DNA from 2 places in the Streptomyces sp. NPDC001852 genome. Region 1 is predicted to be linked to the other one. Evidence: riboswitches for the same ligand, from Rfam matches in the RefSeq annotation. Region 1 holds a riboswitch; the other holds the start of a gene.
The links. A riboswitch is a leader RNA that binds a small molecule or an ion and turns the genes downstream of it on or off. The one in region 1 is predicted to bind glycine.
Positions count from the first base shown of each region.

Region 1 (11,601 bases):
CAGTTCCTCCTCCGCCGGGGCATCGATCAGCTGGACCTTCACCGGCCGTTCGGTGGCCTGGATCGTCTCCCAGGCCTCCACCTCGGGCCAGGCGTACATCTACGTCGACGGCACCAAGGTCAGCACGGTGGACCTGAAGTCCTCCACCACCCTCTACCGCCAGGCGATCTGGACGAAGACCTGGTCCAGCTCCGCCAAGCACACCCTGAAGATCGTCGTGGTCGGCACCTCAGGGCGCCCCACGATCACCACCGACGGCATCGCGACCATCGGCTGACCAGCAGTCCCGCCGGTCCCGCCCGGGGGTCGCACCCCCGGCGGGACCGGCGGGCACGCGCGTCCGCCCGCCGCGTGGGCCGAAAAGGCCCCGACAGCGCCGAAATATAAGAACGCCGCTGGTCAGGGCCTTTTCCCTAGCACTCGATGATGTTCACCGCGAGCCCGCCCCGGGCCGTCTCCTTGTACTTCACGGACATGTCCGCGCCCGTGTCCTTCATGGTCTTGATGACCTTGTCCAGGGACACCTTGTGGGAGCCGTCGCCGCGCATGGCCATCTTCGCCGCGGTGACCGCCTTGACCGCGGCCATGCCGTTGCGTTCGATGCACGGGATCTGGACCAGGCCGCCGACCGGGTCGCAGGTGAGGCCGAGGTTGTGCTCCATGCCGATCTCGGCCGCGTTCTCCACCTGCTCGGGGGAGCCGCCGAGGACCTCGGCCAGCGCGCCCGCGGCCATGGAGCAGGCGGAGCCGACCTCGCCCTGGCAGCCGACCTCGGCGCCGGAGATGGAGGCGTTCTCCTTGAAGAGCATGCCGATCGCGCCGGCGGCCAGCAGGAAGCGGACCACGCCGTCCTCGTCGGCGCCGGGGACGAAGTTGATGTAGTAGTGCAGGACGGCCGGAATGATGCCCGCCGCGCCGTTCGTGGGGGCGGTCACCACGCGACCGCCGGCCGCGTTCTCCTCGTTCACCGCCATCGCGTAGAGCGTGATCCATTCCATCGCGTGCGCCAGCGGGTCGCCCTCGGCGCGCAGCTGGCGGGCGGAGACGGCCGCGCGGCGGCGCACCTTCAGGCCGCCGGGCAGGATGCCCTCGCGGGACATGCCGCGCCGGACGCACTCGCGCATCACCCGCCAGATCTCCAGCAGGCCCGCGCGGATCTCGTCCTCCGTGCGCCAGGCCCGCTCGTTCTCCAGCATCAGCGAGGAGATCGACAGGCCCGTCTCCCCCGTGAGGCGGAGCAGCTCGTCGCCCGTGCGGAAGGGGTACTTCAGGACCGTGTCGTCCAGCTTGATCCGGTCCGCGCCGACCGCCTCCTCGTCCACGACGAAGCCGCCGCCGACCGAGTAGTAGGTCTTGGAGAGCAGTTCCGCGCCCGCCGCGTCGTACGCCCATATCGTCATGCCGTTGGCGTGGTACGGCAGCGTCTTGCGGCGGTGCAGGATCAGGTCGTCGTCGAAGGAGAACGGGATCTCGTGCTCGCCGAGGAGCGAGATGCGGTTCGCCGTCCTGATCCGCTCCACCTGCTCGTCCGCCGTCTCCACGTCCACCGTGCGCGGCGAGGCGCCCTCCAGGCCGAGCAGGACGGCCTTGGGGGTGCCGTGGCCGTGCCCGGTCGCGCCGAGCGAGCCGTAGAGCTCGCAGCGCACCGAGGCGACGGAGGCCAGCAGGCCCTCGTTGCGCAGGCGGCGGGCGAACATCCGCGCCGCGCGCATCGGGCCGACCGTGTGGGAGCTGGACGGGCCGATGCCGATCGAGAACAGGTCGAAGACCGAGATGGCCACGGTCACTCCTCAAGACAGCAGGAACGCAAAAGAGCTGGGGGGATGGTGGGGCACCCTGTCCGAGTGCCCCACCGGGGACTTGCTTGTCCGGGCCTACTTGTTCAGACCCGGGTACAGCGGGTGCCTGTCGGCGAGCGCCTTCACGCGCGCCTTCAGGGCCTCGGCGTCGTAGGACGGCTTCAGCGCCTCGGCGATCACGTCCGCGACCTCGGCGAAGTCCTCGGCCGTGAAGCCGCGGGTGGCGAGGGCGGGCGTACCGATGCGCAGGCCCGAGGTGACCATCGGCGGGCGGGGGTCGTTCGGGACCGCGTTGCGGTTGACCGTGATACCGACCTCGTGAAGGCGGTCCTCGGCCTGCTGCCCGTCCAGCTCCGACTCGCGCAGGTCGACGAGGATCAGGTGCACGTCCGTGCCGCCGGACAGGACGTTCACGCCGGCCTCACGCGCGTCCGCCGCCGTCAGGCGCTCGGCGAGGATGCGCGCACCCTCCACGGTACGACGCTGGCGCTCCTTGAACTCCTCCGAGGCGGCGACCTTGAAGGAGACGGCCTTGGCCGCGATCACGTGCTCCAGGGGACCGCCCTGGAAGCCCGGGAAGACGGCGGAGTTCAGCTTCTTCGCGAAGTCCTTGCCGCGCGCGAGGATGATGCCGCCGCGCGGACCGCCCAGCGTCTTGTGCGTGGTGGAGGTGACCACGTCGGCGTACGGCACGGGGTTCGCGTGCAGACCGGCCGCGACCAGGCCCGCGAAGTGCGCCATGTCGACCCACAGATACGCCTCGACCTCGTCGGCGATCCGGCGGAAGGCGGCGAAGTCCAGCTCGCGCGGGTACGCCGACCAGCCCGCGATGATCACCTTCGGGCGGTGCTCCTTGGCCAGCCGCTCGACCTCGGCCATGTCGACCAGGCCGGTCTCGGCGTCCACGTGGTAGGCGACCACGTTGAACTGCTTGCCGGAGAAGTTCAGGCGCATGCCGTGGGTCAGGTGGCCGCCGTGCGCGAGGTCCAGGCCGAGGATGGTGTCCCCGGGCTGGGCGAGGGCGAACAGCGCCGCCTGGTTGGCGGAGGCGCCGGAGTGGGGCTGGACGTTGGCGTACTCGGCGCCGAACAGCTCCTTGACCCGGTCGATGGCGATCTGCTCGGCGACGTCGACGTGCTCGCAGCCGCCGTAGTAGCGGCGGCCCGGGTAGCCCTCGGCGTACTTGTTGGTGAGGACGGAGCCCTGCGCCTCCATCACCGCGAGCGGCGCGAAGTTCTCGGAGGCGATCATCTCGAGCGTGGACTGCTGCCGGTTCAGCTCGGCGTCGACCGCGGCGGCGATCTCCGGGTCCAGCTCGTGCAGGGACGTGTTCAGGACGGTCATACGGCTACGACTCCTCAGCCGGCGTTCTGGGCGGTGTACTCGTCGGCGGAGAGCAGGTCGGCCGGCTCCTCCGCGACGCGCACCTTGAACAGCCAGCCGCCCTCGAAGGGCTCGGAGTTCACCAGCGAGGGGTCGTTGACGACGTCCTCGTTGATCTCGGTGACCTCACCGGTGACCGGCGAGTACAGGTCGGAGACCGACTTGGTCGACTCCAGCTCGCCGCAGGTCTCGCCCGCGGTCACCGTGGAGCCGACCTCGGGGAGCTGGGCGTAGACGACATCGCCGAGCGCGTTGGCCGCGAACTCGGTGATACCGACCGTCGAGACGCCGTCCTCGGCGGCCGACAGCCACTCGTGCTCCTTGCTGTAGCGCAGCTGCTGGGGGTTGCTCATGGCCTGAATTCTCCTGTACGCGCGGGAGTGCTGATGAAGGGGGACTGCTGAGACCGCTGGTGAGCGGCGGAAACGTGCGCGGGGTCACACGGTGACCGCGCCCAGTGTCTACTTCTGGCGCTTGTAGAACGGCAGCGCCACGACCTCGTACGGCTCGTGGCTGCCCCGGATGTCCACGCCGACGCCCTCGGTGCCCGGCGCCGCGTGCGCCGCGTCGACGTAGGCCATGGCGATCGGCTTGCCCAGGGTGGGGGAGGGGGCGCCGGAGGTCACCTCGCCGATCACCTCGCCGCCGGCGACGACGGCGTACCCGGCGCGCGGCACCCGGCGGCCCTCGGCGACCAGGCCGACGAGGACGCGCGGGGGGTTCTCCTGAGCCTTGGCGGCGGCCTGCTCGAGCGCCTCGCGCCCGACGAAGTCGCCCTCCTTCTCGAACTTCACCACCCGGCCGAGCCCGGCGTCGAAGGGGGTGAGGGAGGTGGTCAGCTCGTGCCCGTACAGCGGCATGCCCGCCTCCAGGCGCAGGGTGTCCCGGCAGGACAGGCCGCACGGGACCAGGCCGACGCCCTCGCCGGCCTTGGTCAGCGCCTGCCACAGCTCGACCGCGTGCCCGGGCTTCACGAACAGCTCGAAGCCGTCCTCGCCGGTGTACCCGGTGCGGGCGATCAGGGCCGGGACGCCGGCGACCGTGCCGGGCAGTCCGGCGTAGTACTTCAGGCCGTCGAGGTCGGCGTCGGTGAGGGACTTCAGGATGCCGGGGGACTCGGGGCCCTGGACGGCGATCAGCGCGTACGCGTCCCGGTCGTCGCGGACCTCGGCGTCGAAGCCGGCGGAACGCTCGGCGAGGGCGTCCAGCACCACCTGGGCGTTGGAGGCGTTGGCGACGACCATGTACTCGGTCTCGGCGAGCCGGTAGACGATCAGGTCGTCCAGGATGCCGCCGTCGGCCTGGCAGATCATGGTGTAGCGGGCGCGGCCCACGCCGACGGAGGCGATGTTGCCGACCAGCGCGAAGTTCAGGAAGGCGGCCGCCCCGGCGCCGGTGACGGTGATCTCGCCCATGTGGGAGAGGTCGAAGAGACCCGCCTTCGTCCGCACGGCGAGGTGCTCGTCGCGCTCGGAGCCGTAGCGCAGCGGCATGTCCCAGCCGGCGAAGTCGGTCATCGTCGCACCGAGCGAGCGATGCAGCGCATCCAGTGCGGTGTGGCGCAGCTCAGTGGGTTCGGTACTGCTCATCGGTCGGTCGTCTCCCAGGGAATGACAGGCGAGGAACGTTCCTCCCCATCTGTCATCGGAACCTGAGAGGTTCGCCGGGACCGCCACGGGGGCGATCACGGCTTGCACCTTGGGTGGAGCCACTGACACAGCGGCCCGCTTTTCAGATGTGCCTCGCCCGCGCGGTAACGGGGCCTGAGAGATTCAAGGGAGGGACTTGCTCCTTCGGCGTCCCAGCGAAGGCTGCTGGGAACTCTCCCGCGCGGATTCAAGCGGCCGGTATGCAGTTGGCGGCCACATCATTGCACGCCGCACCCCCGCCCGTCAGGGGCCGCATCTGCAACCGGGCTGTGGCAGGACGCGTACGAAACCGCCGGGCATCGTGCATTACCTTCCCTTTGCATTCGGCGGGCATGGATATTGCCAAGCCCGAGGGGGAGGACGATCACGGTGAACAGGACCCCGGTGTACGCCACCGTCACCACCGGCATCGCGGTGCCCGGGCAGCGCCCCGCCCCCGCCCAGGCCGTCCGCGACCTGCGCGACCGCGCCGGCCGCGGCCCCCGCGCCCTGGCCTTCGGCCCCCGCGACCTGGTGGTGATCACCGGCCTGCCCGGCAGCGGCAAGTCCACCCTGATGCACCGCGCGGTCACCGGCCCCCGCATCGACTCCCAGGACACCCGCGACCGCTTCGCGGCCCGCCTGCCGGGCTTCCTCCCCTACGCCCTCTACCGCCCCCTGGTCCGCCTCGCCCACTACGCCGGCCTGCGCCGCGCCCTGCGCACCGGCGAGGGTGTCGTCGTGCACGACTGCGGCACCCAGCCCTGGGTGCGCGCCTGGCTCGCCCGCGAGGCCCGCCGCCGTGGCGGCACCCTTCATCTGATCCTGCTCGACGTCACCCCCGAGGCCGCCCGAGCGGGCCAGCGCGAGCGCGGCCGGGGCGTGTCCGCCCACGCCTTCCGCCGCCACCGCCGTACGGCCGCCCGCCTGCTCGCCGCGGTCGAGCGCGGCGAGCTGCCCGCGGGCTGCGGCGCCGCCGTGCTGCTGGACCGGCCGGCGGCGGACGCCCTGCAGCGGATCACCTTCACGAGGTGAGGCCCTGTCGCAGTCACCCGCTAGCCTTCATGGTCACAGCAGTGATTCCCAGCAGGCGGTAGGCAGATGGACTTCCCGGCGGACGTTCCCGCGGACTTCCCGGCACAGGCGCACCCCCAGCCCCACGGCGGCTGGCCCGGCAACGAGCTGGAGGAGGTGCTCTCGGCCTCCCTCGGCATACCCGCCGCGGCCGGCCGGATCATCGACGTGCTGGGCCGGAGCCTGCTCTGGATCCCGCTGCCCAACGGCGGCGGCCCGGACAGCGGCCCGCTCGACCTGCCCACGCTGGAGATCGAGGGCCAGGTCTACGTCCCGGTGTTCAGCTCCGAGGAGCAGCTGCGCCAGGCGACGGGCTCCCACATGTCGTACACCATCGCCCCCGCCGTGGAGTTCGCCCGCGGCCTGCCCCCGCAGGTCGGCATCGCGGTGAACCCCGACGCGCTGGTCGGCATCCCGCTCCCGCCCGCTGCGGTGGCCGAGCTGTGCCGGGCCGGCCGCACCCCGCTGGACGGCCCGAACACCGGCGCCCGGGTCCGCCTCTTCGAGCCCGACTGGCAGGACGACCCGGTCGACTTCCTCTCCGCCGCCTCCGCGGAGTTCGCCGAGACCGGCGTGGTCCTCACCGCCCGCCGCTGCCTGGCCGCCATCGAGACGGACGAGCCGGTCATGTTCGTGGGCGTCGAGCTCTCCCGGTGGGAGGGCGACCTGCGCACCCTGCCCCTCCAGGCCCTGGGCAGAGCCCTCGCCGGCGTCCCGGTCGCGTGGCCGGTCAACCTGGTCCTCATGGACGTCACGGACGACCCGGTGTCCGAATGGATGAAGGCGAACGTCCGCCCCTTCTATCAGTACGGCCACTGAGGCGCCCCTGAGGGGCGCGGGGCCGTGTCCGATATGCGGCTCCGCCGCAGGGGCGCCACGAGCCACGACGCACCCGCACCCGCGCACGTACCCAAGGCGGCAACCCCGTGGGCGCTTAAGCTGTCCCCAAACACGGGGCACAGAAAAGAGAAGGGCACGACAGGTGAGCGCGAGCCACAGCGGCAGCGTCGGCGTGGAACACACGCTGCGCCAGGTCACCCCCGGCCGCTACGACGCCTACGAGGCCCTGCTCCGCGCCCTCGCCACCCCCTCCTCCGGTCAGATCTGGATGCTCCTGTGGCACGGCCAGGCCGGCTCCCCTGACGCCCAGTACGGGAACATGGAGGTCGACGGCTTCCAGTACGCCCCCTGCGTCACCTCCGCCCAGGAGCTCTCGGCCAGCGGCTGGAACCGGTCGTACGAGGTCGTCGACGGGCTCGACGTGGCCCGCACCCTCTATCCCGACCACTACGGCCTCTGGCTCAACCCGCACGCGCCCGGCGGCGGCCTCGGCATCCCCTGGCTGGACCTGCGCCGTATCGCCACGGGCCTGGACCGCCAGCCCGCGGGCCCCCTCCGGCTGGCCGAGCCCGGGATCGAGATCCCGCAGTTCTACGCCCTTCTCACGCAGAACGCCCACCGCACCCCGGCCCTGCGCTCCCTGCGCCGCGCCTGGGTGCAGCCGGCGCTCGGAGCGCCGTACCTCGCCATCGGCCTGGACGTGTACGACACCTCCCCGGCCGCGGTCGACTCGGTGCGCGCGATGATGCAGCAGTCCGTCGGCGCCGTACCGGAGGGCCTGCCGGTCTCGACGGTCGCGATGACCGACGACTACGACCCGGTCGTGATGTGGATGCGGGCCAACGCGCGCCCGTTCTACGACCGCGAGGCCCACGCGGCACCGGCGCCGGCGACCGGTCCAGGATACGGATACACCAGCCCACGGCCCTACTGAGCCGATCGATGTGACGCCGGTCACGATGGGTGCCCGGGTCCTCAACTCCCCTGTTCACCGGCCCGGTTCGGGGCGGGGCGCCCCTCATGATCCACGTCCGACAGGCGATCTTTTCTGTTCGGATAACGGAATCCCCTAGGTGGCATCACGTTTACGCATACTTTCTCCATCAGGCCTGGCGCCTGATCGAGAGCGCGTTGAAGACTCGCCTCTCAAGACGCGAGGCCATCGATCCTGTGCTCGAACCAGTCACAGGACCAGCTGGATCTCTGGGCCGTCACCAAGGTGCGGCCGGCGCAGGGTAAGTGAACCAAGCCGCCCACAGCGGCGGACAAAGGCCGGTCACCACCGGCGAGAGGGGTCAGGTCAACTGTGACCGCACCGATCGAGACCACCGGCGCGGAGGCCGGAGCGCCTCCCGAGTCCGTGCTCGCCGGGGCCAAGAAGAGCCAGATCGAAGGGCGTTCACTCAGCCAGATCGCCTGGACCCGGTTCAAGCGGGACAAGGTGGCCGTGGCGGGCGGGATCGTCGTCATCCTGCTCGTGCTGATGGCGGTGCTCGCCAAGCCGATCGAGTGGATCTTCGGGCTCGACCCGGACAAGTTCCACCAGGACCTCATCGACCCGGCGCTCCTGGCGCCCAAGGGCGGCTGGGGCGGCATGAGCTGGGCCCATCCCCTGGGTGTGGACCCGCAGTACGGCCGCGACATGCTCGCCCGCATCATCGACGGCTCCTGGGTCTCCCTCCTGGTCGCCGGCGGCGCCACCCTCCTCTCGGTGGTCATCGGCACCGTGCTGGGTGTCATCGCCGGCTACTACGGCGGCTGGGTCGACAGCCTCATCAGCAAGCTCATGGACACCTTCCTGGCCTTCCCGCTGCTGCTGTTCGCCATCGCGATCTCGGCCTCGGTGCAGGACGGGTTCTTCGGGCTCAACGGCCTGCCGCTGCGGATCTCCGTGCTGATCTTCGTGATCGGCTTCTTCAGCTGGCCCTACATCGGCCGTATCGTGCGCGCCCAGACGATGACCCTGCGCAGGCGGGAGTTCGTCGAGGCCGCCACCAGTCTGGGAGCCCGTGGCCCGTACATCCTGTTCCGGGAACTGCTCCCCAACCTCGTCGCGCCGATCCTCGTCTACTCGACGCTGATCATCCCGACGAACATCCTCTTCGAGGCTGCGCTGAGCTTCCTCGGAGTCGGTATCGCTCCGCCGCAGGCTTCATGGGGCGGCATGCTCAGCAACGCCGTGGATCTCTACACCGCAGATCCGCAGTACATGTTCGTGCCCGGACTGGCGATCTTCATCACCGTCCTGGCCTTCAACCTGCTGGGTGACGGGCTGCGTGACGCGCTCGACCCTCGCAGCAAGTGATCCATCGATAGAGGGGCTTACCTCACGTGAAGACCAGAAGGGTTATCACCGCCGCGGCCACGGTCACGGTGCTCTCCCTGAGCGCGGCCGCCTGTGGCGGTGGGGGCAAGAGCAGCAGTGGCGGCGGCAGCGGTAGCAAGGACGCGGCACTGAACTCCATCGTCAACGCGTCCACCAAGAAGGGGGGTACGGTCACGCTGGAGGACTCCGACGTGCCGGACTCCCTGGACCCGGGCAACACCTACTACGGCTTCGTGCAGAACTTCTCGCGCCTGTACGCGCGGACGCTCGTCACGTTCAAGCCGGCCGCGGGCAAGGACGGCCTCACGGTCGTCCCGGACCTCGCGACGTCCCTCGGCACGCCGAGCAAGGACGCCAAGACCTGGACCTACCACCTGCGTCCGGGCCTGAAGTTCGACGACGGGTCCCCGATCACGTCCAAGGACGTCAAGTACGCCATCGAGCGCTCCAACTTCGCGCCCGAGGCCCTGTCCAACGGACCGACGTACTTCAAGGCGTACCTGCAGGGCGGCGACAAGTACAAGGGCCCGTACAAGGACAAGAACGGCCTGGCGTCCATCGGCACCCCGGACGACACCACGATCGTCTTCCACCTGAACCAGCCGTTCGCCGACTTCGACTACCTGGCGACCTTCTCCCAGACGGCCCCCGTGCCGCAGGCGAAGGACGACGGTGCGAAGTACGTCCAGCACATCGTGTCCTCCGGTCCCTACAAGTTCTCGTCGTACGAGGAGGGCGCCAGCGCCAGTCTCGTCCGCAACCCGAACTGGGACCCGAAGACGGACCCGATCCGCAAGGCGCTGCCGGACAAGATCAACATCAAGTTCAAGGTCAACCCGGTCTCGATCGACAACGACCTGCTGGCTGACAAGATCACGGCCGACATCGCGGGCGCCGGTGTGCAGCCGCAGACCCAGCCGCGCATCCTGGCCGGCAAGTACGCCAAGCAGACGGACAACTCCTACGCCGGCGCCACCTCGTACATGGCGCTGAACCAGCACGTCGCGCCGTTCGACAACATCCACTGCCGCAAGGCCGTCCAGTGGGCGGTCGACAAGCAGTCGGCGCTCGACGCCATGGGTGGTGCGCCGAAGGGTGACGTCGCCAGCACGCTGCTGCCGCCGAGCGTCAACGGCTACACCAAGTTCGACGAGTACCCGACCCCGGGCAGCAAGGGCGACGTGGCCAAGGCCAAGGCCGAGCTGAAGCTGTGCGGCAAGCCGAACGGCTTCTCCACCACGCTGACAGCCCGTTCCGACCGTCCCGCCGAGGTCGCGGCCGCCACGGCCATCCAGAACTCGCTGAAGGCCGTCGGTATCAACGCCGACATCAAGCAGTTCCCCGCCGGTAAGTACTTCTCCAACTTCGCCGGTGTCCCGAGCTACGTCCACGAGCACAAGCTCGGCATGATGATGACGGCGTGGGGTGCCGACTGGCCGACCGGCTACGGCTTCCTGGACCAGATCGTCGACGGCAGCGCCATCAAGCCCTCGGGCGGCAACAACCTGAGCGAGCTGGACGACCCGAAGATCAACGCGGCGCTCAAGGCCGCCATCTCCAACACCGATGCCGCCGCGCGCACCAAGGCGTGGGGCGACATCGACAAGATGGTGCAGGACAACGCCTCCGTCGTCCCGCTCGTCTACCGCAAGAACCTGCTGATCAGGCCCACGTCCGCGACCAACGTCACGGTCACGCAGGCGTACCTCGGCATGTACGACTACCTGCTGCTGAGCTCCTCGAAGTAACAGCAGGCCGGATACCCCTGAAAGGCAGGTGAAGGCACCGGGTGGCCGGGGCGGACACACCCCGCCCCGGCCACCCGGAGCCGCACAGCTGTGGCTGCGTACATCATCCGACGCGTCTTCGGCGCATTGGTACTGCTGCTGGTGGTCAGCGCAGTCACCTTCGCCATCTTCTTCCTGGTTCCCCGCCTCGGCGGCCAGACAGCCACCCAGCTGGCCACCCAGTACGTCGGCAAGGACGCCAACCCCGAGTCCATCGCCGCGATCAAGCACAACCTGGGTCTCGACCAGCCCATCTACATCCAGTACTGGGACTACATCAAGGGCCTGTTCGTGGGCGCCGACTACAAGTTCGGCCCCGACGCGACGCACTGCAGCGCCCCCTGCTTCGGGTACTCCTTCAAGAGTCACGTCGAAGTGTGGCCCCAGCTCCAGCAGCGCATCCCGGTCTCCTTCTCGCTGGCCGTCGGTGCGGCGGTGATCTGGCTGATCTTCGGTGTGACGACCGGTGTCATCTCGGCGCTCCGCAAGGGCAAGCCGGTGGACCGCGTCGCGATGTTCATCGCGCTCGCCGGCGTCTCCCTCCCGATCTTCTTCACCGGCCAGGTGATCAACGCGCTGTTCGTCTACCAGTGGCCCATCTGGGACAGCACGGACTACGTGCCGTTCACCCAGAACCCGGCCGACTGGGCCTGGCACCTGCTGCTGCCCTGGGTCAGCCTCGCGTTCCTCTTCTCCGCCACCTACGCCCGGCTCACCCGGGCGGGCATGCTGGAGACGATGAGCGAGGACTACATCCGGACGGC
Region 1 covers NZ_JBIATN010000028.1:76,997-88,597, reverse strand. The annotation lists gene ACFYZB_RS35995 (N-acetylmuramoyl-L-alanine amidase) at 1-277, shown strand, start outside; gene ACFYZB_RS35990 (L-serine ammonia-lyase) at 414-1,781, opposite strand; gene glyA (serine hydroxymethyltransferase) at 1,875-3,143, opposite strand; gene gcvH (glycine cleavage system protein GcvH) at 3,158-3,535, opposite strand; gene gcvT (glycine cleavage system aminomethyltransferase GcvT) at 3,644-4,771, opposite strand; glycine riboswitch at 4,924-5,021, opposite strand; gene ACFYZB_RS35970 (AAA family ATPase) at 5,201-5,845, shown strand; gene ACFYZB_RS35965 (enhanced serine sensitivity protein SseB) at 5,912-6,703, shown strand; gene ACFYZB_RS35960 (enhanced serine sensitivity protein SseB C-terminal domain-containing protein) at 6,867-7,658, shown strand; gene ACFYZB_RS35955 (ABC transporter permease) at 8,031-9,029, shown strand; gene ACFYZB_RS35950 (ABC transporter substrate-binding protein) at 9,056-10,798, shown strand; gene ACFYZB_RS35945 (ABC transporter permease) at 10,889-11,601, shown strand, end outside.

Region 2 (11,601 bases), on a different contig from region 1:
CGGTGGGGCCATTCGGAGGTACTCCTCGCGACATGCGACGATGTGCGGCATGCCGCAGCAACCCCCCGTTCGGAGCAGCCCCACGCGGGCGCAGCGCCCGGACGCCTCCATGTCGTTGATCACCAACGTCATGGACCACAGTCTCGACGACGGGTATGCCGAGGCCGCCGCCCGCAGGAAGTCCCAGGGTGAGGGCGGTCTGCCCAGGACCCTCAGGGCGAAGCTCGGCCTCGCGGCGGGCCTCGTCCTCGCGGCGCTGGTCGTGACCGTGGGGGCGGCACAGACGCAGGCGGCGGCCCCAGTGGTGGCCAAGGAGCGGCAGGAGCTGATCGACCGCATCGACAGCGAGACCGCGAACGCGGACAAGCTGGAGGGTACGGTCGACAGGCTCCGGGACGACGTCGGCGCGCGCCAGCGGGCGGCGCTGGAGTCGAGCGGGGGCAGCGCGCCGGCGGACCTGGTGGGCGTGCTGTCGGGCGCCACGGCGGTCCACGGTCCGGGCGTCAGGCTCGTCGTGGACGACGCCAAGGAGGCCAGCACCGGCGGTGACGGCACCAACCCGCGGCAGACCTCCGGGTTCTCCGACACCGGCCGGGTGCGCGACCGGGACATGCAGCGCGTGGTGAACGGGCTGTGGCAGTCCGGTGCCGAGGCCGTCTCCATCAACGGGCAGCGGCTGACCTCCCTGTCCGCGATCAGGGCCGCGGGCGACGCGATACTGGTCGACAACAGGCCGCTGGTGCCGCCGTACACGGTGCTGGCGGTGGGGGACGGGGGCCGGTTGAACAACCGGTTCCAGAACAGCGCGGACGGCCTGTATCTGCACGCGCTGGAGCAGGACTTCGGCATCCGCGCCACCATCTCCACGGAGAGTGACGTGCGGTTGCCTGCCGCACCGAGTGTGATCGTACGCACAGCACAGCCGAGCACCGGCAAGACTGAGAAGGGCACATCGTGATCGCCGTACTGGGCCTCGTCGTGGGAGTCGTGGCCGGCCTGTTGGTCCGGCCCGAGGTTCCGGCGGTCGTCGAGCCTTATCTGCCGATCGCCGTCGTCGCGGCGCTGGACGCCGTGTTCGGCGGTCTGCGGGCCATGCTCGACGGGATCTTCGACGACAAGGTCTTCGTGGTGTCGTTCCTGTCGAACGTCGTCGTCGCCGCGCTGATCGTGTTCCTGGGCGACAAGTTGGGCGTGGGTGCGCAGCTGTCCACGGGTGTCGTGGTCGTCCTCGGCATCCGGATCTTCTCCAACGCCGCGGCGATCCGGCGACACGTGTTCCGGGCGTGACACCGATGAGTGAGCAGAACGAGCCGAACGCGCCGGACGAGCAGCCGGCGAAGCCGGAGAACAGGCTGCGCAAGGAACTGCCCGAGGAGGTGCCCGCGCCGGCACCGGAGCCGGCGCCGGAGCAGCAGACGGAGGAGCCGCTGACCGGCCGGCAGCGGCTGGTGAAGGGGTTGTGGCCACCGCGGCTGACCCGGGCCCAACTCATCGTCGCCCTGCTGCTGTTCGGCCTCGGGTTCGGCCTGGCGGTGCAGGTGGCGTCCACCAGCGACAGCGACAGCGCGCTGCGCGGCGCACGTCAGGAGGATCTTGTCCGCATCCTCGATGAACTGGATGCGCGTACTCAGCGTCTTGAGGACGAGAAGCAGGGACTCGAAAAGCAGCGCCAGGAACTGCAGAGCAGCTCCGACCAGGCGGCGGAGGCTCGCAAGCAGACGGCCGAGAAGGAGAAGCAACTCGGCATCCTGGCGGGCACCGTGGCGGCGCAGGGTCCCGGCATCACGATGACGATCGAGGACACGAAGGGGACGGTCAAGGCGGACATGCTGCTCGACGCGATCCAGGAGCTGCGCGCGGCCGGTGCGGAGGCGATCCAGGTGAACGGGGTCCGGGTGGTTGCCGGCACGTACTTCACGGACTCCGGCAACGGCGTGGGCGTCGACGGGAACAAGATCAACGCCCCCTATCGTTTCAAGGTCATCGGCAAGCCGCAGGACCTGGAGCCGGCGCTGAACATTCCCGGAGGCGTGGTGCAGACACTGGAGAAGGAGCAGGCCACGGTGACGGTCCAGCAGTCGGGCAAGATCGTCGCCGACGCCTTGCGGCAGGCGAAGCGGCCTGACTACGCTCGGTCGTCCTCCCAGTGAACCGGTGGTGCATGGGGGACGTCCGGCAAGGGCATGAGGTTGCGGGGGGTCGGCGCATCGAAGGGGTGGTGCGTGGTGGAAACTGTCCGGTGGATACGGACGTTGTGAGAATGTCCGGCTCGGCCGGTGTAGGCAATCAGGGTTCGTCCTGCCCCACGGGCGGGTCTGTTTCGGTCAAGGGGAATCGCCCGTGAAGTTGTTTGCGAAGTTGTTCCGCAAGAGCGCGCGAGAGGGCGGCGACAACGCGACCGCTCGTCACCGCGCACAGCCTGACGCGGAGGGGCGGCGCCCGCTGTTCCGGGATCAGGTCGCTGGTCCGGGCGGCGACATTTCCGGAGGTCAGGGCGGGGCGTCGGTTGACCCTGCCCAGTCCGGCGGCATAGGTTTCGGGCAACCGTCAACCTCAGGTGCGGGTGGAGGGTTCGCCCCCGGTCCGTACGCGTCCAACGCCCCGGCGGGGCAGCCGCAGGAGGATCCGTCGATGTCGGTCCTGGTGTGTACGAGGTGCGGTAACCGCAACGCGGAGAACGCCCGCTTCTGCTCCAACTGTGGCGCGCCGCTGCGCCCCGGGGTGGCGCCGGAGCGTGCCGCCGAGACGACGTCCACGATCTCGATCTCCGGTCTCGAGGCCTACGACTCCGAGGTCACCGGCCAGACGCAGGTGCCCATGCTGTCGCCCGAGGCGCAGGCCGCGGTGGACGCGCTGCCGATGGGCTCGGCACTCCTGGTGGTCCGCCGGGGACCGAACTCGGGCAGCCGCTTCCTGCTGGACAGCGACCTGACCACGGCCGGACGCCACCCGCAGAGCGACATCTTCCTGGACGACGTCACGGTCTCGCGCCGGCACGTGGAGTTCCGGCGCTCCCCGGACGGCTCGTTCACCGTGGCCGACGTGGGCAGTCTGAACGGCACGTACGTCAACCGCGAGCGGATCGACCAGGTCGCCCTGTCGAACGGTGACGAGGTGCAGATCGGCAAGTACCGGCTGGTGTTCTACGCGAGCCGGCAGGGCATCTGACCCGCCCCCGGACCGGTGTCCGGGGGGACTCCCAGGGAAGGTCCATGCTTCAAACACCGAGCGGCGGTGCCGGGAGCGGTACCGCCGCCAGGGACAGTGGGCTGATGAGCATCGGCACGGTGCTGAACGCGCTGCGCGACGAGTTCCCCGAAGTCACCATCTCCAAGATCCGTTTCCTGGAGTCGGAGGGGCTCATCGAGCCGCAGCGGACCCCGTCGGGGTACCGCAAGTTCAGCGCCGGGGATGTCGAGCGCCTGGCGCATGTGCTGCGGATGCAGCGGGACCACTATCTGCCGCTCAAGGTGATCCGCGAGCACCTGGACGCCATGGAGCGGGGCGAGGCCGTCCAGCTGCCCGTGGTGGGCCGACAGCGCACGAGTGAGGACGCTCCGGAGCAGGCCACGGCGCCCACGGTGGCACGGATCGGCAGGACCGAGCTGATGGCGGCCGCGGAGATCGACGAGGGCGACCTCAAGGAGTGGGAGTCGTACGGGCTCATCGCTCCCCTGGAGGACGGGGCGTACGACGCCGAGGCGGTCACCGTGGCCTCGCTCGTCGCCGAGCTGGGCCGGTTCGGGATCGAGCCACGGCACCTGCGGGTGATGAAGGCGGCCGCCGACCGCGAGGCCGGGCTGGTCGACCAGGTGGTGGCCCCGCTCAGGCGCCACCGCAACCCGCAGACCAGGGCCCATGCCGAGGCCCGCACGAAGGAGCTGGCGGCGCTCACGGTGAAACTGCACGCGGCGCTGGTGCAGACCGCCCTCGGGGTACGGCTGCCGTGAACGCCCGGAGCCGCCGGCGGCCGGATCGGGCACCTGTTCCCGGCCCGACTACCCAAACATCCCGGGCACGGCCTAGGGTTGCTGTGTGAACGAGCTCGATGTCGTAGGTGTCCGGGTCGAAATGCCCTCCAACCAACCGATCGTGCTCCTGCGCGAAGTGGGAGGCGACCGTTACCTCCCCATCTGGATCGGGCCGGGGGAGGCGACGGCGATCGCTTTCGCCCAGCAGGGCATGGCCCCCGCCAGGCCGCTGACCCACGACCTGTTCAAGGACGTGCTGGAGGCCGTGGGCCAGGAGCTGACCGAAGTACGCATCACCGATCTGCGGGAAGGTGTTTTCTACGCGGAGCTGGTCTTCGCCAGCGGCGTCGAGGTCAGCGCGCGTCCCTCCGATGCCATAGCGCTGGCCCTGCGCACCGGAACGCCGATCTACGGCAGTGACGCGGTGCTGGACGACGCCGGCATCGCCATCCCGGACGAGCAGGAGGACGAGGTGGAGAAGTTCCGCGAGTTCCTCGACCAGATCTCGCCCGAGGACTTCGGCACCAGCAGCCAGTGAAGACGAACGCCGGTGAGCGTCGGCACCCCGTGCACGGGCACGTGCCACCGGCCATTGAGAGCGTCCTAGGCCCTCCCCCGAACGCATTCGGCTAGCCTTTCCCCGCGGTGGGACACGGGAAACCACTCCTAGGGTGATTATCACTCGGCGTGCCGAGTGTGGCGATCGTTGACGCACCCCTGGTGACTGCCTACCGTCGTGAGGGCAGGTCAAGGACGGAGGTCGGCGTGAGAACCAGCGGCGACGGTACGGCTGGGGGTGCCCCCGGACGCGGGTTCGGGGAGAGCGGTCCGTACCCTCCCCCGAGCTCTCAGCTGCGTTCGAACAGGGGGTACCCCCAGCCGAGCAGCGCGGTCGATCACGCCCCGCAGCGGCCAACGGTGGTGCCGAACGGCGGAGGGGCGGCGTCCATGGGGTCGGAACAGATCGGTTACCGCGGCCCGACGGCCTGCGCGGCCGCGGGCATCACCTACCGGCAGCTGGACTACTGGGCGCGCACCGGTCTGGTCGAGCCGAGCGTGCGGCCCGCGTACGGATCGGGCACGCAGCGGCTGTACAGCTTTCGTGACGTCGTCGTACTGAAGATCGTCAAGCGCTTCCTGGACACCGGGGTCTCGCTGCAGAACATCCGCACGGCCGTGCAGCACCTCAGGGAACGCGGTTTCCGCGACCTGGAGCGGATGACCCTGATGAGCGATGGCGCCACGGTGTACGAGTGCTCCTCGCCGGACGAGGTCCACGCCCTGCTCCAGGGCGGTCAGGGCATCTTCGGGATCGCCGTCGGCGTGGTGTGGCGGGACGTGGAAAGCGCGCTCTCCCAGCTGCACGGCGAGCGCATCGACACCGGGGAGACCCTCGTCGGGCACAACCCCGCGGACGAACTGGCGCGGCGCCGCAACCGGGCGGTCTGACACCGGTCCCGTCCGCGGCGGGGCATTGTCAGTGCCGTGGTGCAGCATCGGAGATGTGAGAAACGCGCCCACGATCCTGCATCTCGACATGGATGCCTTCTACGCCTCGGTGGAGCAGGCATCCAAGCCGAGCCTGCGCGGGAAGGCGGTCGTCGTGGGCGGGCTCGGACCGCGCGGGGTGGTGGCCACCGCGTCGTACGAGGCACGGGTCTTCGGGGTCCACTCGGCGATGCCCATGGCCCAGGCGCGCCGGCTGGCACCCAATGCCGCGTATCTGGTGCCGCGCTTCACCGTGTACCGGGCGATCAGCGAGCAGGTGATGGCACTGCTGCGGGAGCTGTCGCCGCTGGTGGAGCCGCTCAGCCTGGACGAGGCGTTCGTGGATCTGGAGGCGGGCGGGACGGCCTGGGACGAGGAGTCGGCGCGGCTGGCCGGGATCAAGCTGCGCGCGGACATCAGGGCGGTCACCGGGCTGACCGGATCGGTGGGACTCGCCGCCTCCAAGATGCTCGCCAAGATCGCCTCGGAGCAGGCCAAGCCGGACGGCCTGGTGGTCATCGAGCCGGGGTCCGAGCGGGCGTTGCTGGCCCCGATGCCGGTGCGGACGCTGCCGGGGGTCGGTCCGGCCACCGGGGACCATCTGCGCAGGGCGGGGATCACCACGGTCGAGGAGCTGGCCGAAGCGGGCGAGGACGAGCTGGTCCGGCTGCTCGGCAAGGCGCACGGGCACGCGCTGTACGCCATGGCCCTGGCCCACGACGAGCGGCCCGTGGTCGCCGAGCGCGAGGCGAAGTCGGTGTCGGTCGAGGACACCTACGACGTGGACATCCATGACCGGCTGCGGATCGGGCTGGAGGTGCAGCGGCTCGCCGACCGGTGCGTGGGGCGGCTGCGCGGAGCCAGGCTGTCGGGGCGGACGATCGTGCTGAAGGTACGGCGGTACGACTTCTCGACGCTGACCAGGTCGGAGACGTTGCGGGGGCCGACGGACGATCCGGCGGTGGTGCGGGAGGCGGCGGCGCGGCTGCTGGACTCCGTGGACACCACGGGCGGGGTACGGCTGCTGGGGGTGGGCGTCTCCGGGCTCGCCGACTACACGCAGGAGGATCTGTTCGCGCAGGCCCTGCCCGCGCGGGCGGCGGAGGCGCCGGAGGAGGCCGAGGCCGAGGTGGTCGTGGAGCGGCCGGAGCCCGTGGAAAGGCACTGGCGGGCGGGACAGGACGTCCGGCACGCGGAGTACGGGCACGGGTGGGTGCAGGGGAGTGGGCTGGGGCGGGTCACCGTGCGCTTCGAGACGCCGCAGTCCGCTCCGGGGCGGGTGCGGACGTTCTTCGTCGAGGATCCTGCGCTGGAGGCCGCTGATCCGTTGCCCTTGGTCTCGGATCACCGGCACGGGGCTCCGCCCCGGACCCCTGAGGACGATCAGGTTTCCTCCGACCCCGCCAGCTTGCCGAATTCGTGGTCCGGGGCCGAGGCAGGTGAGGCCACGTCGAGGCCGTAGTGGTGGTAGAGCTGGAGCTCCTGCTCGGGGGAGAGGTGGCGGCCCACGCCGAAGTCCGGGGCGTCCCTGATCAGCGCGCGGTCGAAGGGGACACGGAGGGTGCCCTCGATCAGTTCGCTCGGCTCCAGGGGGACGAAGGCGTCGCGGGAGAACAGGCCGGTGCGTATGGCCGCCCACTCGGGCACGCCGGTCGCGTCGTCGAGGTACACCTCGTCGATGGTGCCGATCTTGGTGCCGTTGCGGTCGAACGCCTTGCGGCCGATCAGGTTGCGCGGATCGATGTCGGTCTGCACGGTCCCTCTCCCTCCACGTGGTCGCAACTCATCCGTAAGCACTACAAAAGAGCACATTCAGGGAGGCGGCCACTCGAGGGCTCGGGCGTTGACCTCGCTGGTAGGCTGACAGCGGCTGCTGACCCCGTGCGGGAGAGTCCTCCGACCACCTCGGAGGCGCCGAAGGAGCAAATCCTCCCCGGAATCTCTCAGGCTCACGTACCGCACGGACGAGGTCACTCTGGAAAGCAGGGCGGGTGTCGACGGCTCCCGCTCTCACCGACGGTGAAAACCGGGACGTACCCGGTGAAGCTCTCAGGTTGAGATGACAGAGGGGGAGGCCGTCCGGGCACCCGCGCCGTGGTGCCCTTCGAAGGTCGCGTCAGACCAGGAGGCCTCCGCAATGACCGCCCATCGTATTCCGCTCTCGGAGCTCGAAGCGGGCATCCCGTTCGAGCAGCGCCACATCGGGCCCGACCAGGAGGCGCGGGCCAAGATGCTCGCGCAGGTCGGCTACGGTTCGCTGGACGAGCTGACCGCCGCGGCGGTCCCGGATGTGATCAAGAACGCCGACGCCCTCGACCTGCCGGGCGCCCGTACCGAGGCCGAGGTGCTCGCCGAGCTGCGCTCGCTCGCCGACCGCAACCAGGTCCTCGACTCCATGATCGGCCTCGGCTACTACGGCACCTTCACGCCGCCGGTCATCCTGCGCAACGTCATGGAGAACCCGGCCTGGTACACGGCCTACACGCCGTACCAGCCGGAGATCTCCCAGGGGCGGCTGGAAGCCCTGCTGAACTTCCAGACCGTGGTCGCCGACCTCACCGGCCTGCCGACCTCCGGTGCCTCCCTGCTGGACGAGGGCACCGCCGCCGCCGAGGCCTTGGCGCTGTCCCGGCGCATGGGCAAGAACAAGAAGGGCCTCTTCCTGGTCGACGCGGACGCGCTTCCGCAGACCATCGCCGTCATCCAGACCCGCGCCGAGCCGACCGGCGTCGAGGTGGTCGTCGCCGACCTCGGCGACGGCATCCCGGCCGACATCGCCGCGCGTGACATCAACGGCGTGCTGATCCAGTACCCGGGCGCCTCCGGTGCCGTACGCGACATCAAGCCGGTCATCGACCAGGCGCACGAGCTCGGCGCGCTCGTCACCGTCGCCGCCGACCTGCTCGCCCTGACGCTGCTGACCTCGCCCGGCGAGCTCGGCGCCGACATCGCCGTCGGCACCACCCAGCGCTTCGGCGTGCCGATGGGCTTCGGCGGTCCGCACGCCGGCTACATGGCGGTGCACGAGAAGTTCGCGCGCAGCCTGCCCGGCCGCCTCGTGGGCGTCTCCGTCGACGCCGACGGGAACAAGGCCTACCGGCTCGCGCTGCAGACCCGTGAGCAGCACATCCGCCGGGAGAAGGCGACCAGCAACATCTGCACCGCGCAGGTGCTGCTGGCCGTGATGGCCGGCATGTACGCCGTCTACCACGGGCCGGAGGGCCTGAAGACCATCGCCCGCCGCACGCACCGGTACGCCACCCTCCTCGCCGAGGGCCTGAAGGCCGGCGGGGTCGAGATCGTGCACGGCGCCTTCTTCGACACCCTCACCGCGCGCGTGCCCGGCCAGGCCGCCGAGATCGTCGCCGCCGCGCGGGAGAACGGCGTCAACCTCCACCTGACCGACGCCGACCACGTCTCCCTGGCCTGCGACGAGACCACCAAGCGGGCCCAGCTGGAGGCCGTCTGGTCCGCCTTCGGCGTCAAGGGCGACATCGAGGCCCTCGACGAGACCGCCGAGGACGCCCTGCCCGAGGCGCTGCTGCGCACCGACACGTACCTCACCCACCCGGTCTTCCACCAGCACCGCTCCGAGACGGCGATGCTGCGTTACCTGCGCAGGCTGGCCGACCGCGACTACGCGCTCGACCGCGGCATGATCCCGCTGGGCTCCTGCACCATGAAGCTCAACGCGACCACCGAGATGGAGCCGGTCACCTGGCCCGAGTTCGGTCAGCTGCACCCCTTCGCGCCCGCCGAACAGGCCGAGGGCTACCTCACGCTCATCCGTGAGCTGGAGGAACGTCTCGCCGAGGTCACCGGCTACGACAAGGTCTCCCTGCAGCCGAACGCCGGTTCACAGGGCGAGCTGGCCGGTCTGCTCGCCGTACGCGGCTACCACCGGGCCAACGGCGACGAGCAGCGCATCGTCTGCCTCATCCCGTCCTCCGCGCACGGCACCAACGCCGCCAGCGCCGTGATGGCCGGCATGAAGGTCGTCGTCGTCAAGACCGCCGAGGACGGCGAGATCGACGTCGAGGACCTGCGGGCGAAGATCGAGCAGTACCGCGACGAGCTGGCGGTACTGATGATCACCTACCCGTCGACGCACGGCGTGTTCGAGGAGCACGTCGCCGACATCTGTGCCCAGGTGCACGAGGCGGGCGGCCAGGTGTACGTCGACGGCGCCAACCTCAACGCGCTGGTCGGCCTCGCCAAGCCCGGCCACTTCGGCGGTGACGTCTCCCACCTGAACCTGCACAAGACCTTCTGCATCCCGCACGGCGGCGGTGGCCCCGGCGTCGGCCCGGTCGCGGTCCGCTCGCACCTGGCGCCGTACCTGCCGAACCACCCGCTGCAGCCGGCCGCGGGCCCGGAGACGGGCGTCGGCCCGATCTCGGCCGCCCCCTGGGGCTCCGCGGGCATCCTGCCCATTTCCTGGGCGTACGTCCGGCTGATGGGCGGCGAGGGCCTCAAGCGGGCCACGCAGGTGGCCGTGCTCTCCGCGAACTACATCGCCAAGCGCCTGGAGCCGCACTACCCGGTGCTCTACACGGGCCCCGGCAACCTGGTCGCGCACGAGTGCATCATCGACCTGCGCCCGCTGACCAAGGCGACCGGTGTGAGCGTGGACGACGTGGCCAAGCGCCTGATCGACTACGGCTTCCACGCGCCGACCATGTCCTTCCCGGTGGCCGGCACGCTGATGATCGAGCCGACCGAGTCGGAGGACATCGCCGAGCTGGACCGGTTCTGCGACACGATGATCGCCATCCGCGCGGAGATCGAGAAGGTCGGCTCGGGCGAGTGGCCGACGGAGGACAACCCGCTGCGGAACGCGCCGCACACCGCCGCCGCCCTCGGCGACGCGTGGGCGCACGCCTACAGCCGCGAGCAGGCCGTCTTCCCGGCCGGTGTCTCGGCCGCCGACAAGTACTGGCCTCCGGTGCGCCGTATCGACCAGGCCTTCGGCGACCGCAACCTGGTGTGCTCCTGCCCGCCGCTGGACGCGTACGAGGACTGAGCGAGCGGTGACCCCCGGGGCCCCGTCCGGTTTCCGGGCGGGGCCCCGCCGTCTCAGGCCGTCGCCAGTGACACCTCGGTCGCCTTGATGAGGGCGAACACGTCGGAGCCCACGAAGAGGCCGAGGTCGGCGACCGCGTCCTTGGTGATCGCCGCGGTCAGTTCGCCGCCGTCGACGGAGATCTTCACGGTGGCCATGACGGCGCCGGTGGTGAGGCCGGTGATCGCGCCGGGGAGCTGGTTGCGGATCGACAGGCCCTCCACCCGACGGGTGGCCAGGGACACCTCGGTCGACTTCACGAGCGCGCGGACGGGCGAGCCGGGGGCGAGGGAGAGCTCCTCGGCGGACTCCTTGGTGATGGCCGCCATGAGGTGCTGGCCGCCCTCCAGACGGAGCTTGACGGTGGCCATGGCCTCTCCCGGTCGCACTTCCGTGACGGTGCCGGGGAGCTGGTTGCGGATGCTCAGGGTCATGGGCACCCACGGTAGGCGCCCGCCCGCTCAGGCCGGGTATGCGTGCGTCTGCGTCGCCTTGACCGTCGCCCAGACGGCAGCGCCCGGATGCAGGTCGAGGTCGGCGGCGGCGACCGTGGTGAGGTCGGCGGCGAGCGGGAGTTCGCCGGTGAGGTCGGCGCGGATCTGGTCGCCGTGCGTCTCCAGGCCGGCCACCTCGCAGCGCCAGAGGTTACGGGCGCTGGCGCCGGTGGGCCGGTCCCGGAACAGGGTGACGGCGGACGGCGGGAACGCCACGAAGGCCGGACCGGACAGCACCTCGGTGGTCGTGATGGTGGGACCCGCGTCGAGCCGCACCGTGTGCCTGTCCGCCTGTCCCCGGTAGAGGTTGAGGCCGACCAGCTGGGCGATGTAGTCGGTGCGCGGATGGCGGGCGATGTCGGCGGGTGAGCCCTCCTGGACGACCCGGCCGTGCTCGATGACGACCAGCCGGTCGGCGAGCACCATGGCGTCCAGCGGGTCGTGCGTGACCAGGACGGCGACCGCCTCGAACTCGGCCAGGTGGCGGCGCAGTTGGGCGCGGACCTCCAGCCGGGTACGGGCGTCTAGGGCAGCAAGCGGCTCGTCCAGGAGCAGCAGCCTCGGGTGGGTGGCCAGGGCGCGGGCG
Region 2 covers NZ_JBIATN010000006.1:373,786-385,386, reverse strand. The annotation lists gene ACFYZB_RS13865 (DUF881 domain-containing protein) at 110-958, shown strand; gene ACFYZB_RS13860 (small basic family protein) at 955-1,287, shown strand; gene ACFYZB_RS13855 (DUF881 domain-containing protein) at 1,293-2,150, shown strand; gene ACFYZB_RS13850 (FHA domain-containing protein) at 2,341-3,168, shown strand; gene ACFYZB_RS13845 (MerR family transcriptional regulator) at 3,213-3,950, shown strand; gene ACFYZB_RS13840 (bifunctional nuclease family protein) at 4,036-4,509, shown strand; gene ACFYZB_RS13835 (MerR family transcriptional regulator) at 4,737-5,420, shown strand; gene ACFYZB_RS13830 (DNA polymerase IV) at 5,476-6,921, shown strand; gene ACFYZB_RS13825 (PRC-barrel domain-containing protein) at 6,843-7,214, opposite strand; glycine riboswitch at 7,334-7,428, shown strand; gene gcvP (aminomethyl-transferring glycine dehydrogenase) at 7,597-10,482, shown strand; gene ACFYZB_RS13815 (TOBE domain-containing protein) at 10,536-10,955, opposite strand; gene ACFYZB_RS13810 (ABC transporter ATP-binding protein) at 10,983-11,601, opposite strand, start outside.
Region 2: it holds a riboswitch for glycine, as region 1 does, so the genes downstream of both, gcvP (aminomethyl-transferring glycine dehydrogenase) here and gcvT (glycine cleavage system aminomethyltransferase GcvT) in region 1, are expected to answer to the same signal.